Regions from separate parts of the Paenibacillus sepulcri genome, predicted to be linked through region 1. Evidence: riboswitches for the same ligand, from Rfam matches in the RefSeq annotation. Region 1 holds a riboswitch; each other region holds the start of a gene.
The links. A riboswitch is a leader RNA that binds a small molecule or an ion and turns the genes downstream of it on or off. The one in region 1 is predicted to bind ZMP and ZTP.

Region 1 (3,203 bases):
TGTTACGTTCACATCAATATGTGAAGTGAACGTTTTGAATTCAACACGATTACCACCAAGATAAGGAGCAAATGTTGGAGATACTGTAAGCTTGTTTTTGTAGTATTTATTTATTTCTTCTTGAATTTTTGGGGCCAAAACAGTAAGGATCGTCCGTTGACATGGATCGTCAAACTGGAATGCATAGGTTGAATATCCAAATGAAATGAGCGAAATCAGTAAAATTCCGAAAACTAAATTTCTTTTTGTCATGGTTTTATACCTCATGGTTGGATTGTCAACAGTAAATCAGACAACCTTTTTAAGGGCTTCTTGGCGATACTGAATAGGCGTCATATAGCCTAATGTTCCATGAATGCGATGCTTGTTGAACCAATTAACATAATCGTTTAATTCCAGTTCCAAGTGACGAAGGCTCTGGAAGTTCATCTGGTTTACGAACTCTGTTTTCATGATTTTGTAGGTGGCTTCGGCTACAGCATTGTCGTATGGACAGCCTTTCGCACTTAGAGATCGGCCGATTTCAAAGGTACCTAGAAGCTCGTCTATCTTTTGATTTTTAAACTCGCTGCCACGGTCCGTATGAAACCATTGAATATAACGCAAATCGCCCTGGACGCTCGCAAAGGCGCGGGAAATCAGAGCAGCGTCTTTATTCGGACCTGCACTGTGGCCAATGATCTCTCGATTGAACAAGTCGAGCAGCACACAGATGTAATGCCACCTGTTCTGAACCTTCACATAAGTCAGATCACTGACAACGAAGCGCTTTGCTTCCTCCTGCTCGAATTCGCGGCCCAAAACATTCTCTGTTGTTGCTTCATTAGGAGTGGTTTTATGGGGCTTATATTGAGCCACTGTGTAGGTCGAGACTAGCCCTTGCTCTTTCATAATCCTTCCAATTCTACGTCTGGAAACGACGATTCCGCGTTCCTGGAGCTTAACCTTAATCTTTCGTGTACCGTAAGCTTTTCGGTTATTGTGGAATATCTCTACAATCGCTTCGGTTATATCGTCTTCGTTCAATTGTTCTTTCGCGTCGTAGTAATACGTACTTCTTGCAATTTGCAGGACGTCGCACATTGCTGATACCGAGTATTTATCACGGTTATTCCGGATGATAGCTACTTTCGTCCCATGATCAGCGCTGCTTGCTTTAAAATATCCACTTCCATTTTCAGACGCTGGTTCTCTTTTCGTAAAGCGATCAATTCGTTCTCGTCTGACGAGCGATTGTCCTTCTCCTTGAAGGAACCGCTTGTCTCATCTTGTTTGATCCAGCGGTCTAAAGCAGAGGCTGTGAGGTCATATTCCTCCACAATCGCCGCTCTGGACTTCCCATTTTTATAGAGCTCCACCAGTTGTTTTTTGAATGCTGGAGTAAAGGTACGTCGTTCTTGTTTTGGCATTGTAGAGATCCGCTCCTTCATAATGATAGGTTCATTCTACAAGCCCTTATTTTTTCTGTCCAACTAAGTGTAGACGATCCAATCACCATTCGAGACAATGTGCACGTTCTCCCAATGTCGAATAGGATAATAAATAATAAGTGATGGATCTTCCATTTGGGCGGGATCAAATGCTTTGTTCTTTACGCTCCATCCATCTATTTCAAAACCGCGGTTTCGGCTGTTTACGCTTCTCCCCATAATCCAATACACCTGTACATAATGCGACCTGGAAGGAGTCATTCCTACGATAAGCGTTCTTCCGGGATAAGGCTTATCAAACAAATCGTGTTGAACTGTTTTCACTGCCCTTGCTCCTCTCGAGTAAACATAAAGAGGTAAGGGGAAATTCCCCTTACCTCTGCCCAGGCGTACGACTCCAACTTATATGCTTCCTCATGGGTCCCCATGCTTCGCCAGTCACATATAAGTTCTAAATTACTTCCTATATTAGCAATTACTGCTATTAAAATCAATTATGATAATGGCTTAACCAACACCAACGGCTACCAAGTCTACTGCCAGTTATGAGCGAGGGGCTGTCACATGACAGCCCTTTTGGTGTTCAACTATCGTACCCAGTTAGGTCAATCGTCAATTCCATAAATAACTATGTCATTTCGCATAACTGAACAAATTTTAAAGAATAAGGGATCCTCTGACTGCCGCTACAGCCGGAGAATCCCTATTAAAGTAACGTGCCCTTTAGGCCGCTGGGTCAAACGCACAACTAAGCTGGAACGTAGGTCAACCTGATCACCTTCTCGCCAATTCGATCGCTTGCCACAAGGCGCAGCTGCGGCCTCGGACCGGCGAAGAACGGCTTGCCGTGACCCAGCACGACTGGATGGAGATAGAGTCGATACTCATCAACGAGACCGAGCTCCGTTAGACTGTGGGCCAACTCCGGCCCGGCAACTTCAATCTCCCCTTCATGCTGAGCCTTCAGCCCACGTATGGCCGCTGCGAGGTCGCCCTCGATCAGAGAAGCGTTCGGACCGACGGACTTTAACGTCCTCGACACCACCCACTTCGGTTTGCTTTGCCACGCCGCTGCGTATTCCCGTTCCGGCGCATCCCATTCAAAATGGTCTCCGTCCCAATACCGCATGGTCTCGTACATGCGGCGCCCGTACAGGCTGCCCGCCAGGCCGCGCACGTCGTCGATGAAATGACGGAATAGCACGGGGTCGGGCTGAAATGCCGTGTGGTCGTGGTCGACGAATCCGTCCAGAGACTGGTTCAATGCGAAAACGATCTTTGCCATGCGACTGACTCTCCTCCCTGGTTTTCTCGCACATTCATCATCAAGATTACACGTTCCATATGCAGCCTCCTCTATGTCTACATTTTATCATCCAACAGCATGTCCGGTTTCTCATGGATTGCTAATGTGCACAGTTCTGGCCTGACCGAATACAAATTTAATTTAACGAAGGATGGTAAATTAAACAATTCTGCCCGTTTGCGTAATGAAAAATGGAGCAGCTGCCACTGGCAGACTGCTCCAAAATGCGTTGAACTATCGTACCCGTCGTATTATGAGATCAGCCAGTTTTTACTGGTTGACCACTTTGCTTTACTCGGTGTATGTATCGGTAGCCGGGGCAGAACGATCGTATCCGTGGGAGGAAATCCCGTCGCTAAAACTGTTCGCCCCCTACTTGTGGAAACCATGTTTAGGCTGGTTGAGACTTGGATCTCGCATAACAAGCGATGCTGTGGAACTGCAAGCCGTATAGGGGTTACCGGCCA
Region 2 (3,203 bases), 700 kb from region 1:
ATTTCAAAGGCTTGATGGGGATGCAGCGGAATGTGCCCGCCTTCGGCCGAATGCGCCCATGCCCAGTAGAACAAAGGGCCGAGTCTGCGCAGCACCGAGCCGTCCCCGGTAAAGCCGATTGGTTTCTGCTCTGTAATTTTGCCGCCGTCAAATGCGCCTCTGCCTTGTAATGTTGGACCGTATATTAAGGTTTGCATAGAAATGACCTCCATTAGTGGTTTTTATATAAATAGGGTATAGCCTCAATATGACAATTGAATCGTCTCAAAAAGCCGGTTATCATACCGCGTATCAGGCGGAAACAGTCTGCAACGGATTTTTAGACAAGTGACAAGCGGTGAACACGCTCATCCCCCTCGAATATCTGAAGACGGTTCCGCGTGCGCAGCCGCTCTTCTTCATTGAAGCTCTGAATGCAAGCAGCTAACTAGATGAAGCTTGCCTGGGCTGCAAGGCCCAGCTTCTTAAGCAGTTGAATGGCCTGTGTCTGCTCTTCAGCCGTGAGACCGGCTACCGCCTTCTGAATCGCCACGGTATGCTCTGGAAAAATCCGCTCAAGCAGCTCGGTCCCCTGCTCCGTAAGCTCTGCGAAAATTACTCTCCTGTCCGTAGGACATGCCTTGCGCCGCGCTAATCCTTTGGCCGTCAGCTTGTCGATGACGTAGGTTATATTGCCGCTTGTCATCAATATTTTCTCGCCAATCTGCTGCAGAGGCTGCTCTCCCTTATGATACAGCAGCTCCAGCACACCAAATTCAGTGGGGTTCAACCCGTATTTGCGAATATCCTGCTGTATATGCGCGCTAACCCATTGATTCGCCCGTGATAAAGTAACGAATAGCTGTAAAGAAGTATCCGGAGGTTGACTCACGCTGCTCACCTCAATTTCCTTTATATTAAATATCTTAATTTAAAGATAAATCAATTCGACGACGTTGTCAAGCGGCTGTATTCCGTTACAGGCGGGGGAATGCCAATATATCCTCCAGAGGACGTCAATAGCCGTTTCTTCTGGACCTTGTTTCTGCTATAATGACAGCATTGGAATAAGGGTCGCGTGCAACTGGCGCAGCGTGGATTAACCACGAGGAAGCAAGCGACTGAATGAGCGTATCCATGCTGACCTCCGCTATCAGTTAATTGGGGTGCAGCTGCCGCTCTGTCATAGCCGTACGCCTGGGCAAAGTATTTGAAGGAAGATGTGCTTAAGAGCACGGGTCCTTTCAGATGCTTTTTTTTGTTTACCTATTGCATGAGGGAGGCATTCGATCATGGCCAAGCTGTTGAAGGCAAAACCGCTCGCTGATGAGGCAGGCGGGCTCATCAAGACACAGGTTCAGGAATGGAAAGAAGTAGGGATTGCACCGGCAATTGCGGTCCTGATGGTAAATGGAGACCCGGCCTCGGCAGCCTATGCCAACGCCAAGGGGCGGCTTGCCGGGAAGCTGGGGATTGGCTTCGAGCTTCTGACTTTCGAGCAGAACGTCACGGAGGCTGAATTGCTCCGGGAGATTCAGCGGTTGAATGGGGATGACAGCATTCATGGCATTCTGATCGAGCTTCCGCTGCCAGCGGGATTGGATTCCAGCCGGCTTGCGGCTGCGCTGGATCCGCTGAAGGATATTGACGGTATTACCCCGGCCAATAAGCTTGCCTGCATGATGAATGAACCCGGTCTGCGGCCGGCTACCCCGCAGTCCTGCATCCGATTGATTGAGGCTGCGGGAATCCCGCTAAGCGGCAAGCATGTTGTCGTTGTCGGCAGGGGAGAGACGGTAGGCCGGCCTCTGATGCAAATGCTGCTGCACCTGAACGCAACTGTGACCGTGTGCCATTCCCGTACGGCTGATCTGGCTCGAATGATCAAGGCTGCGGACGTGCTGGTCACGGCTGCGGGCCGATTGAACCTGATTACCCCGGAGATGGTTCATACCGGGCTGACTCTCATTGACGCAGGCATCAATGTCAATCAAGATGGCAGTGGAATTGCCGGTGATGCCGCTCCGGAAACGGCCGATCATGTAGCGGCTTCTTCACCGGTCCCTGGGGGTGTGGGCACATTGACCACGACGATATTATTCGAGAATGTCCTGCATGCATTAAAGCTGCAGCAGGATGCGGGGAGGCTGCAGATATGAGCGATTCATGGAAGCAATCGATCCATGCTTTTTTGGAGAAAGCGGGCTCCGCTTCTCCTACTCCAGGAGGAGGAAGCGTGGCTGCCCTCGCCGCAGCGCTTGGCGCATCCATGGGCTCGATGGTCACCCGGCTGACGACAGGAAACAAGTATGAAGATGTGCAGGTGGATATGAGTTTCATCACCGGACAAATGGCAGGGGCTGTATCGGCATGCGAGGCGGTCATGCTGGAGGATATAGAGAGCTTCGGGGAATTTATGCGCGTTCTGGCTCTGCCAAGGACAACTGAAGAAGAGCGGGAGCTGCGCAAAAAGGCCCTCAGCGGAGCTGCTGTCCGCGCGGCCGAGGTGCCATTAGGCTTAATGGTGCTGTGCCATGAGCTGCTGCTGCTGCTGCATGATGCGGTTATGAAAGTGAACCGCAATGTCATCTCCGATTGGGGAATCGCCGCCCTGATGCTCGAAGCGGCGATCCAATCGGCTTGGCTCACAGTGGAAATTAATTTGAGCTCCATTCAAGATCTGGCTGCCGCAGCGCGCATTCGTGAACAGGGCGAAGCGTTTGAGCTTGCGGGTGCCAAGCTGAAGGCAGAGATCCTGACGGCAGTCAGATCCCGATTGTAAGCTGCTCCTTTTCATTTGAGACAAGATAAACTTAGGCCCATACTCCAAGTGGCGTACGGACTGGCCGATACAACTGATTGGCCAGCGCCAACTAGCTGGCTAATGCCAACGGACTGGCCAATACCAACTGACTCTGACGGGCTGCGCGCATGGAGTGGGGCGTTTGTAAATAAAGACCTGATTTATCCTGATCAGGTCTTTAACACAATCAGGTCTTAGTAGACCCGGTGAACGATTTCTTCAAAGTCGGGCTCCTCCATATGAACATCTTCGATCTCGCCCAGCTGCTCCAGCATCCGCAGCGCCTCCATGGCGCTGAGCTGATCGCGGTTGCACTCCACGGTAAGCGTATGACCGTCGCTGCCCGTAAGCCGCAGAGGCCAACGGCGGTCCTGCGGTTCCTCAGCGGCGCTTCCCGGCCAGTCGGCCGGATTAAACTGGC
Region 3 (3,203 bases), 350 kb from region 1:
AGCCGGAATGCCCGGGCGGAAGGTGAACGTACGGGTGTGCTCGCGTTCCATGAGCATGCCGACCGCTTCGATGCCGATCATGTATTGGTCATCGGCAGCCTCGGCAATCTGGAGCGGGCGGCTCAGGGCTTATATGCCGCCCTGCGTTCATTTGATGATCTCGGCGTGAGCCGAATTTGGGCGGAGACCTGTCCGGAGGCCGGCATCGGGCATGCCTTGATGAACCGGCTTGCCAAAGCGGCAGCCCAGCAGATCATCCGCGTATAACGCCCTTCCCGGGCTGCCGCTTTTACAGGTCATGTTTAACTCCTTGTCCGCATATGCTGGAAAAGAATGCGGACAAGGGGGAAAAAGAATGGTCGAAGCGGGTATGCATGCCGGACAACTGCTGACGCTTTTACTTATGGCGATAGCTCTTGGGATGGACGCTTTTTCACTCGGGGTCGGTATAGGAATGAAGGGTATTCGGCTTGTTGACATTCTTAAATTAAGTGCGGTTATCGCGCTGTTTCATATAATAATGCCTCTTATGGGCATGCTTACCGGTAAATACGTCAGCTCCCTGCTCGGCGATGTGGCTTCATCCGCCGCCGGTGTGCTGCTGCTGCTCTTGGGCGGCCACATGATTTATAGCTCCCTGCGGGGTGAGTCCGTGGAATCTCTTGATCACAGCACGGTTTGGGGAATGCTGCTGTTTGCGCTCAGCGTGAGCATTGATTCATTTTCCGTAGGCATTTCACTGGGCATGTTTGCGGCGGATGTGCTGGTCACGGTGCTTCTGTTCGGCTTCTTCGGCGGAATCATGTCCACGGTTGGACTGCTCATCGGACGGCGGGTCAGTTCAAGCATGGGCGAGTACGGGGAAGCGCTGGGCGGTGTTATTTTGTTCACGTTCGGGCTGCTTGTTTTATTTTGAATAAATTGAGGAAAAGGAGTGTGAGTGCTATGAAACGGATTTTGTTCGTTTGCACCGGCAATACATGCCGTTCCCCGATGGCGGAGGCCATTCTTAAGGAGCTTGCGAGAAAGCAGGGCAGGCAGCTGGAGGTACGCTCGGCAGGTGTGTCCACGGTGGATGGACTTCCTGTTTCTTCGAATGCTGTGGGCGTGCTGCGTCAAAGGGAGGTTTCATGTACTGGCGGCTCCAAAGCGCTTGATGGCGGTTCAGTCGTTTGGGCGGATCTGATTTTGACGATGACGACAAGCCATAAACGCAATTTGCTGCAGCGCTTCCCGCAAGCCGTGGATAAAACTTACACGCTCAAGGAATTCGTCGGCTGCGACGAGAAGGTGTTGGCCGATATTTCGGAGCTGGAGGGGCTTTACACGGAATGGCAGATGAAGCAGGCGCTTGGCCAACAGATGACCAGTGCCGAGCGCGATCGCTTGCTTGAGCTTGAGAAGCGGATTCCCGATTTTGACATAGCCGATCCCTTTGGCGGGTCGATGGAGATGTATAAGCGCAGCGCCGACGAGATCGAGGATGCATTGAGGAAGCTGCTGGATAAGCTTGGCCCTTCCCAATAAGATCGTTTACAAAATATCCGCATCAGCCCCTGACGTTCGATGATTGATTTTCAACAGGCAATACGTTATGATAAAAACAACTAAGACGGTTTCTGATGTAACTGGCGACTAAAGTGGATCAAACCACGGTGGAGCATCAGATCATACGGCCGGTCGCCTGGGCAAAGAGCAGCGTGCGAAAGCATGTCATGCTCTTTTTTCGTCTTCCAGGCGATTTCAGCATGATTTCAGGTATACTAGTAACATGATTCATCGACATTTTTCGCCATCCAAGGCGGTCAAACCGGGAGGATTATATGTTATGAAAATCGCCATCGGCGCCGATCACGGCGGTTACCGCCTCAAGGAGGAGCTCGCTTCCTTCATCCGGTCGCTCGGTCATGAAATCGAAGATGTCGGCTGCGATTGCGAGCAATCCGTGGACTACCCTGATTATGCGCTTCCTGTCTGCGAAAGAGTAAAAAGCGGGAAGGCGGAACGCGGAATTCTTGTCTGCGGCACCGGAATCGGCATGTCAATTGCGGCCAATAAAACGGCCGGCATCCGGTGCGCACTTGTGCACGATACCTTCTCGGCCAAGGCAACCCGTGAGCATAATGATACGAATGTGCTGGCGATGGGAGAACGCGTCATCGGACCAGGGCTTGCCCAGGAGATCGTCCGAATCTGGCTGGAAACCCCGTTCTCAGAGGAGCAGCGTCATGTTGGCAGGATCGGCAAGGTCATGAAGCTTGAAGAAAATGCGTCTTCTCCCTCAACCGTTATTTGAATCCGTTTTTGCCATCCGGCGCAAGCTGCCGTTCCGGCGATTGTTTTCAGAGGGAAGCACCATACTTAGCAGCAAGCGGAAGATCCGAATCGAAGGAGTGTCAGGTGATGAACCGGGAACTGAAGCTGGATACGATTGCAGGTGATGTTGAAGCTGTTGTCCGTGAGCTGGCGCATGCCGCTCAGCTTCGAAGCGGACAGCTTCTGGTAATTGGCGCAAGCACAAGCGAAATCATCGGTCAGCGGATTGGCACATCAGGCACACTGGAGACAGCCAAAGCGGTTTACGAAGGCGTTGAGGCGGCCCGCCGTGACATCGGCTTTCACCCCGTCTATCAGTGCTGCGAGCATTTGAACCGGGCGCTTGTGATGGAGAGGGATATCGCAGAGCGGTATGGCCTGGAGATTGTAGGAGCCATTCCCGTGCCGAAAGCCGGCGGTTCGATGGCTTCCTACGCCTACCGGCAGCTGTCCGATCCCTGTCTGACGGAGTCGGTGCAGGCGCATGCCGGACTGGATATTGGCGATACGTTCATCGGCATGCATCTGCGGCGTGTTGCTGTTCCCGTCAGGCCGACAATCCGTTCCATTGGAGAAGCGCATCTGACAATGGCTTATACGCGTCCAAAGCTGATCGGCGGCATTCGCGCTGTATATACGGAGGAAGAGGCCGGCATTCCGGGCAGTTCAGCTGCTGAAGCCTTTACGGATACATCCCCAGGTGGCCCGGAGTCTCCGGGCGGCACATGCGACTAGAGAAGTTGATTCGGCGTTTGACCACATACCGCGTTAATTAACAACCGCCAATAAACATGTTTTGCGAATTGTTTCTGACCCATGGCTGCTCAATAAGCTGCAAAGGCCAGTCAGCGCAATGCAAGGGACTGTTATAGAAGGCGTTACATTTA
Region 4 (3,203 bases), 400 kb from region 1:
TTTAATGGAAAATAATGCAACTAAACAGCCTGTTGGGAACCTTCTCAACAGGCTGTTTTTAAGTGCGCCAGACGCGAGCGGCAGATGGAGGGGAAACAGCTTCACGAAGGCCTGATACACATGCAGAAATGCACAGTTTCTCTTGTTGTTCAAGGGAACATCCCCGCTTAGCGCTGGAAATATCCCGCACGCTGCATGAAGATTTTTTCCACTTGTTCGACAATCGGCCCGTCCGCTTCCGACTTCTGTTTCACTTCCAGCCATTCCGGATCCTGGCCGAATACATCCCACTGGCGGTTCCGCTCGTCCATATCGTTGTATTCCATGATGTAATACAGCTTGGAGTGTCCTTCCTGATCGACCCAGAAGTCATAAACCTTCATTCCAAGGCGTTTGAAAATTCCAATGGTGTGGTTGGCGAAACGGGCATTCATAGCTTCCATCTTCCCGGCATGAACGGAATAGATACGCAGTTCGTACAGCAAGTTAATTTCCTCCCTAGGTAAAATGATTGCTTTCCTGTTAGATCCTGCCCGCCGTGAAGACGCTGCCAACAGGGGGCATATCTGATATATTCCCGCATTTTGCGGTCAAAAGCAATGGCCGCTGCGGCTATTCCGGCTATTCCGTCTGCTATTTACTCATCCGGCCGGGGCGATAATAGGGATAATCCATTTTTTCCTGAACCTGCCGGGCGACCTCCGGAGTGCTTAATGATTCGACGAGGAACAAGCCAAGGTCAAGAGATGCGGAGACGCCGCCGCCCGTGAACACATTGCCGTCCCTGACAACGCGGGACTTTACGACCTCTGAGCAATAAGGGGCAAGCAGGTCATATGCAGAAGGGTTCGTCGTAGCCCGTTTATCAGTCAAGAAACCAGCCGCCCCAAGCAGCAGGGCGCCAGTGCAAACCGACGCCTTAATCTCCACATCGCAGGCAGTTTTCACCCAGGAGACAAAATCGGGGTCATGCCTAAGCTGCCTTGTAGAAAATCCGCCGGGGATAAAAATCAGATCATATCCGGAGAGATCCGGATAGACATGCGGGATTTTTATGGTTAAACCCCGATCATCCGTGATTTCCGCCTTCGTCGAACAAAAATCCCATGACACTGCTTCTTTGACTCCCAAAATGCCCAACCAGGTTACAGCTTCGTAAAAACCGCTAAAATCCAGCGTCGTCATTCCGTCAAATAAAATAAATGCCATCTTCATTCCCGTACACCGGCCTTTCGTTTGTCTGGTATAAAACAAAAAAAAGCACCCGATCTGAAGAGAATCAAGTACTTTGCCCAGGCGTACGGCTGTTTGTCGGTGCGCTCCCTCATGGTTATCCATGTTTACGCCAGTAACGCACCGTTTCATGCTAATGTTATAATCTTACATTCTTCTGCTGGAAAGTTCAAGGAGATAAAAGGAGATAAATCTCCGCCTGGTTTTTTTAGCCTTCAGCCTTCATCCTTCACTGCTATAGCCCTGAGCCTCCAGGTTCTTGCGGCTGGCCTTCATGATGAACATGTACATGAGAGCAAAACCCGCCACGCCCAGCAAAGCCGTCCCGGCGCTGATCCGGTACATCGCATGCGCGCCAAGATTCTGGAATATCCAGCCTCCGGTGACGCCCGCTACGATCCCGGACAGCCCTCCCCAGCTGAGGGCGTATACCGCTTGACCCGAGGCCCGGTATTCCTTCGGAACGAGCAGGGCGGTCAATTGCGTGCCTACATAATAATAACCTGCAAAAGTAAGACAGTGCAGGGCCTGAATGAAGATGATCTGATAAGGGGTTTCCGCCACCGACATCAGAAACCAGCGCAGCGCGTAAAGCAGACTGACAACGGCCAGACAGAAAATCATCGTTCGTTGACTTTTGCGCAAATACCGGTCGAACAGCAGGTAAACCGGAATCTCGAAGATGGATGACAGAAAAGCGGACCAGCCGATCAGAGAGTTTTTGCCTCCCAGATCGGAGATATAGATCGAAACAAATGTGTTGTTCATGGAGTTTGGAATCGAAATGAGAACGCCGATGACAAGGAACATGATAAACGGTTTGTTGGCCCATATTTGACCATAACCGACCGGGGCCCCTTTTCGGCTGCCCGTTTTGCCTCCGCGGGGCAGCTTCAAGGCCAGGGCGATGGAGATAAGCATCATCACCCCGTACACGATCCACAGCTGATGAATGCCCAGTCGCTCGATGACCGGTCCTGTCGCCACCGCCATAACGGCCCACCCGAGGGAACCCCACAGACGGAAGCTGCCGAACTTAAGGCCTGTCTTGTCGGCCACATCGAGATTGAGGCTGTTGCTTTGCGAGAACAACGGGCTCTGGAAGAAAAAATAGAGCAGCATGAACGTAAAGATAAGATAGCCCGCGTTCAGAGAAAAGACGATCTGCATGACCACGGCATTGCCGATCAGCAGCATGAGCAGAACGCGCCTGGCATTCTCCAGCCGGTCGCTCCAATATCCCCAGAAGGGGTTGGAGAGGAGGGAGATGAACGGGCCTCCGGCGAGCAGCAGGCCAACCGTAAAGTTGGACATGCCGGCTTCCTTCAAATAAAGCGGAAAAAAAGTGCTGTAGACGGAAATAGCCCCGTAGATGAAAAAGTTGAACGCTTTTATGAAGCCCAGGGAACGTATGTTGGTCAATGATGGGTGTGACATGTAGTGCGCTCAATCCTTTCCCGCTGACGAACCTGTTTTGGCAAGCTTCCGGTACTGCGTCGGCGTGATTCCGGTATGCGATTTGAAGATCGAGCAGAAGTATTTGTACTCCTTGTAGCCGACTTTCTCGGCGATCTCGAATACCCGCTCGTCGGTTCCGACCAGACTTGCTTTGGCCCGTTCGATGCGCACCTCATTCAGATACTCCGCGAACCCTTTGCCGAAATTTTGTTTGAACAGGATGCTGAAATAATTCGGCGTTATTTTGAGCAGGGCGGCCAGCTCAGAGGCCTTCAAATCCGTATGGTAGCTGGAATCAATATGCTTGTTGACGCGTTCGGCAATCCAGTGGTTCTTGTTGGCCAGGGAGGAATGAATCATCGCATGCAGGGACCAAAGCTCTTTGCGGAGCAGCGATTCCATGGCGCGGTAGGAGTTGTGCGTCAACAGATCGATTTCGCCCGAATTGAACGGATCGGTGCGCTCCGACAAATCCATGCCGTTCGTATGCAGTCTGCGCTGCAGGATAATGC

Region 2: it holds a riboswitch for ZMP and ZTP, as region 1 does, so the genes downstream of both, ACFOLF_RS23770 (bifunctional 5,10-methylenetetrahydrofolate dehydrogenase/5,10-methenyltetrahydrofolate cyclohydrolase) here and ACFOLF_RS20920 (IMP cyclohydrolase) in region 1, are expected to answer to the same signal.
Region 3: it holds a riboswitch for ZMP and ZTP, as region 1 does, so the genes downstream of both, rpiB (ribose 5-phosphate isomerase B) here and ACFOLF_RS20920 (IMP cyclohydrolase) in region 1, are expected to answer to the same signal.
Region 4: it holds a riboswitch for ZMP and ZTP, as region 1 does, so the genes downstream of both, ACFOLF_RS22560 (DJ-1/PfpI family protein) here and ACFOLF_RS20920 (IMP cyclohydrolase) in region 1, are expected to answer to the same signal.

The regions. Positions count from the first base shown of each region.
Region 1 is NZ_JBHRUP010000001.1:4,702,589-4,705,791, reverse strand. Features, by position in the region: gene ACFOLF_RS20930 (DUF3888 domain-containing protein) at 1-252, opposite strand, end outside; one part of gene ACFOLF_RS20925 (IS3 family transposase) at 289-1,160, opposite strand; one part of gene ACFOLF_RS20925 (IS3 family transposase) at 1,160-1,409, opposite strand; gene ACFOLF_RS20920 (IMP cyclohydrolase) at 1,473-1,754, opposite strand; ZMP/ZTP riboswitch at 1,805-1,882, opposite strand; gene ACFOLF_RS20915 (dihydrofolate reductase family protein) at 2,179-2,715, opposite strand.
Region 2 is NZ_JBHRUP010000001.1:5,406,544-5,409,746, forward strand. Features, by position in the region: gene ACFOLF_RS23760 (pirin family protein) at 1-197, opposite strand, end outside; gene ACFOLF_RS23765 (MarR family winged helix-turn-helix transcriptional regulator) at 428-871, opposite strand; ZMP/ZTP riboswitch at 1,050-1,189, shown strand; gene ACFOLF_RS23770 (bifunctional 5,10-methylenetetrahydrofolate dehydrogenase/5,10-methenyltetrahydrofolate cyclohydrolase) at 1,272-2,138, shown strand; gene ACFOLF_RS23775 (cyclodeaminase/cyclohydrolase family protein) at 2,135-2,761, shown strand; gene ACFOLF_RS23780 (ABC transporter ATP-binding protein) at 2,977-3,203, opposite strand, start outside.
Region 3 is NZ_JBHRUP010000001.1:4,356,478-4,359,680, forward strand. Features, by position in the region: gene ACFOLF_RS19275 (L-threonylcarbamoyladenylate synthase) at 1-267, shown strand, start outside; gene ACFOLF_RS19280 (manganese efflux pump MntP) at 356-916, shown strand; gene ACFOLF_RS19285 (low molecular weight protein arginine phosphatase) at 946-1,527, shown strand; ZMP/ZTP riboswitch at 1,615-1,697, shown strand; gene rpiB (ribose 5-phosphate isomerase B) at 1,829-2,296, shown strand; gene ACFOLF_RS19295 (TIGR01440 family protein) at 2,404-3,051, shown strand.
Region 4 is NZ_JBHRUP010000001.1:5,105,364-5,108,566, forward strand. Features, by position in the region: gene ACFOLF_RS22550 (hypothetical protein) at 1-15, shown strand, start outside; gene ACFOLF_RS22555 (NIPSNAP family protein) at 168-485, opposite strand; gene ACFOLF_RS22560 (DJ-1/PfpI family protein) at 634-1,215, opposite strand; ZMP/ZTP riboswitch at 1,284-1,363, opposite strand; gene ACFOLF_RS22565 (MFS transporter) at 1,456-2,670, opposite strand; gene ACFOLF_RS22570 (response regulator transcription factor) at 2,680-3,203, opposite strand, start outside.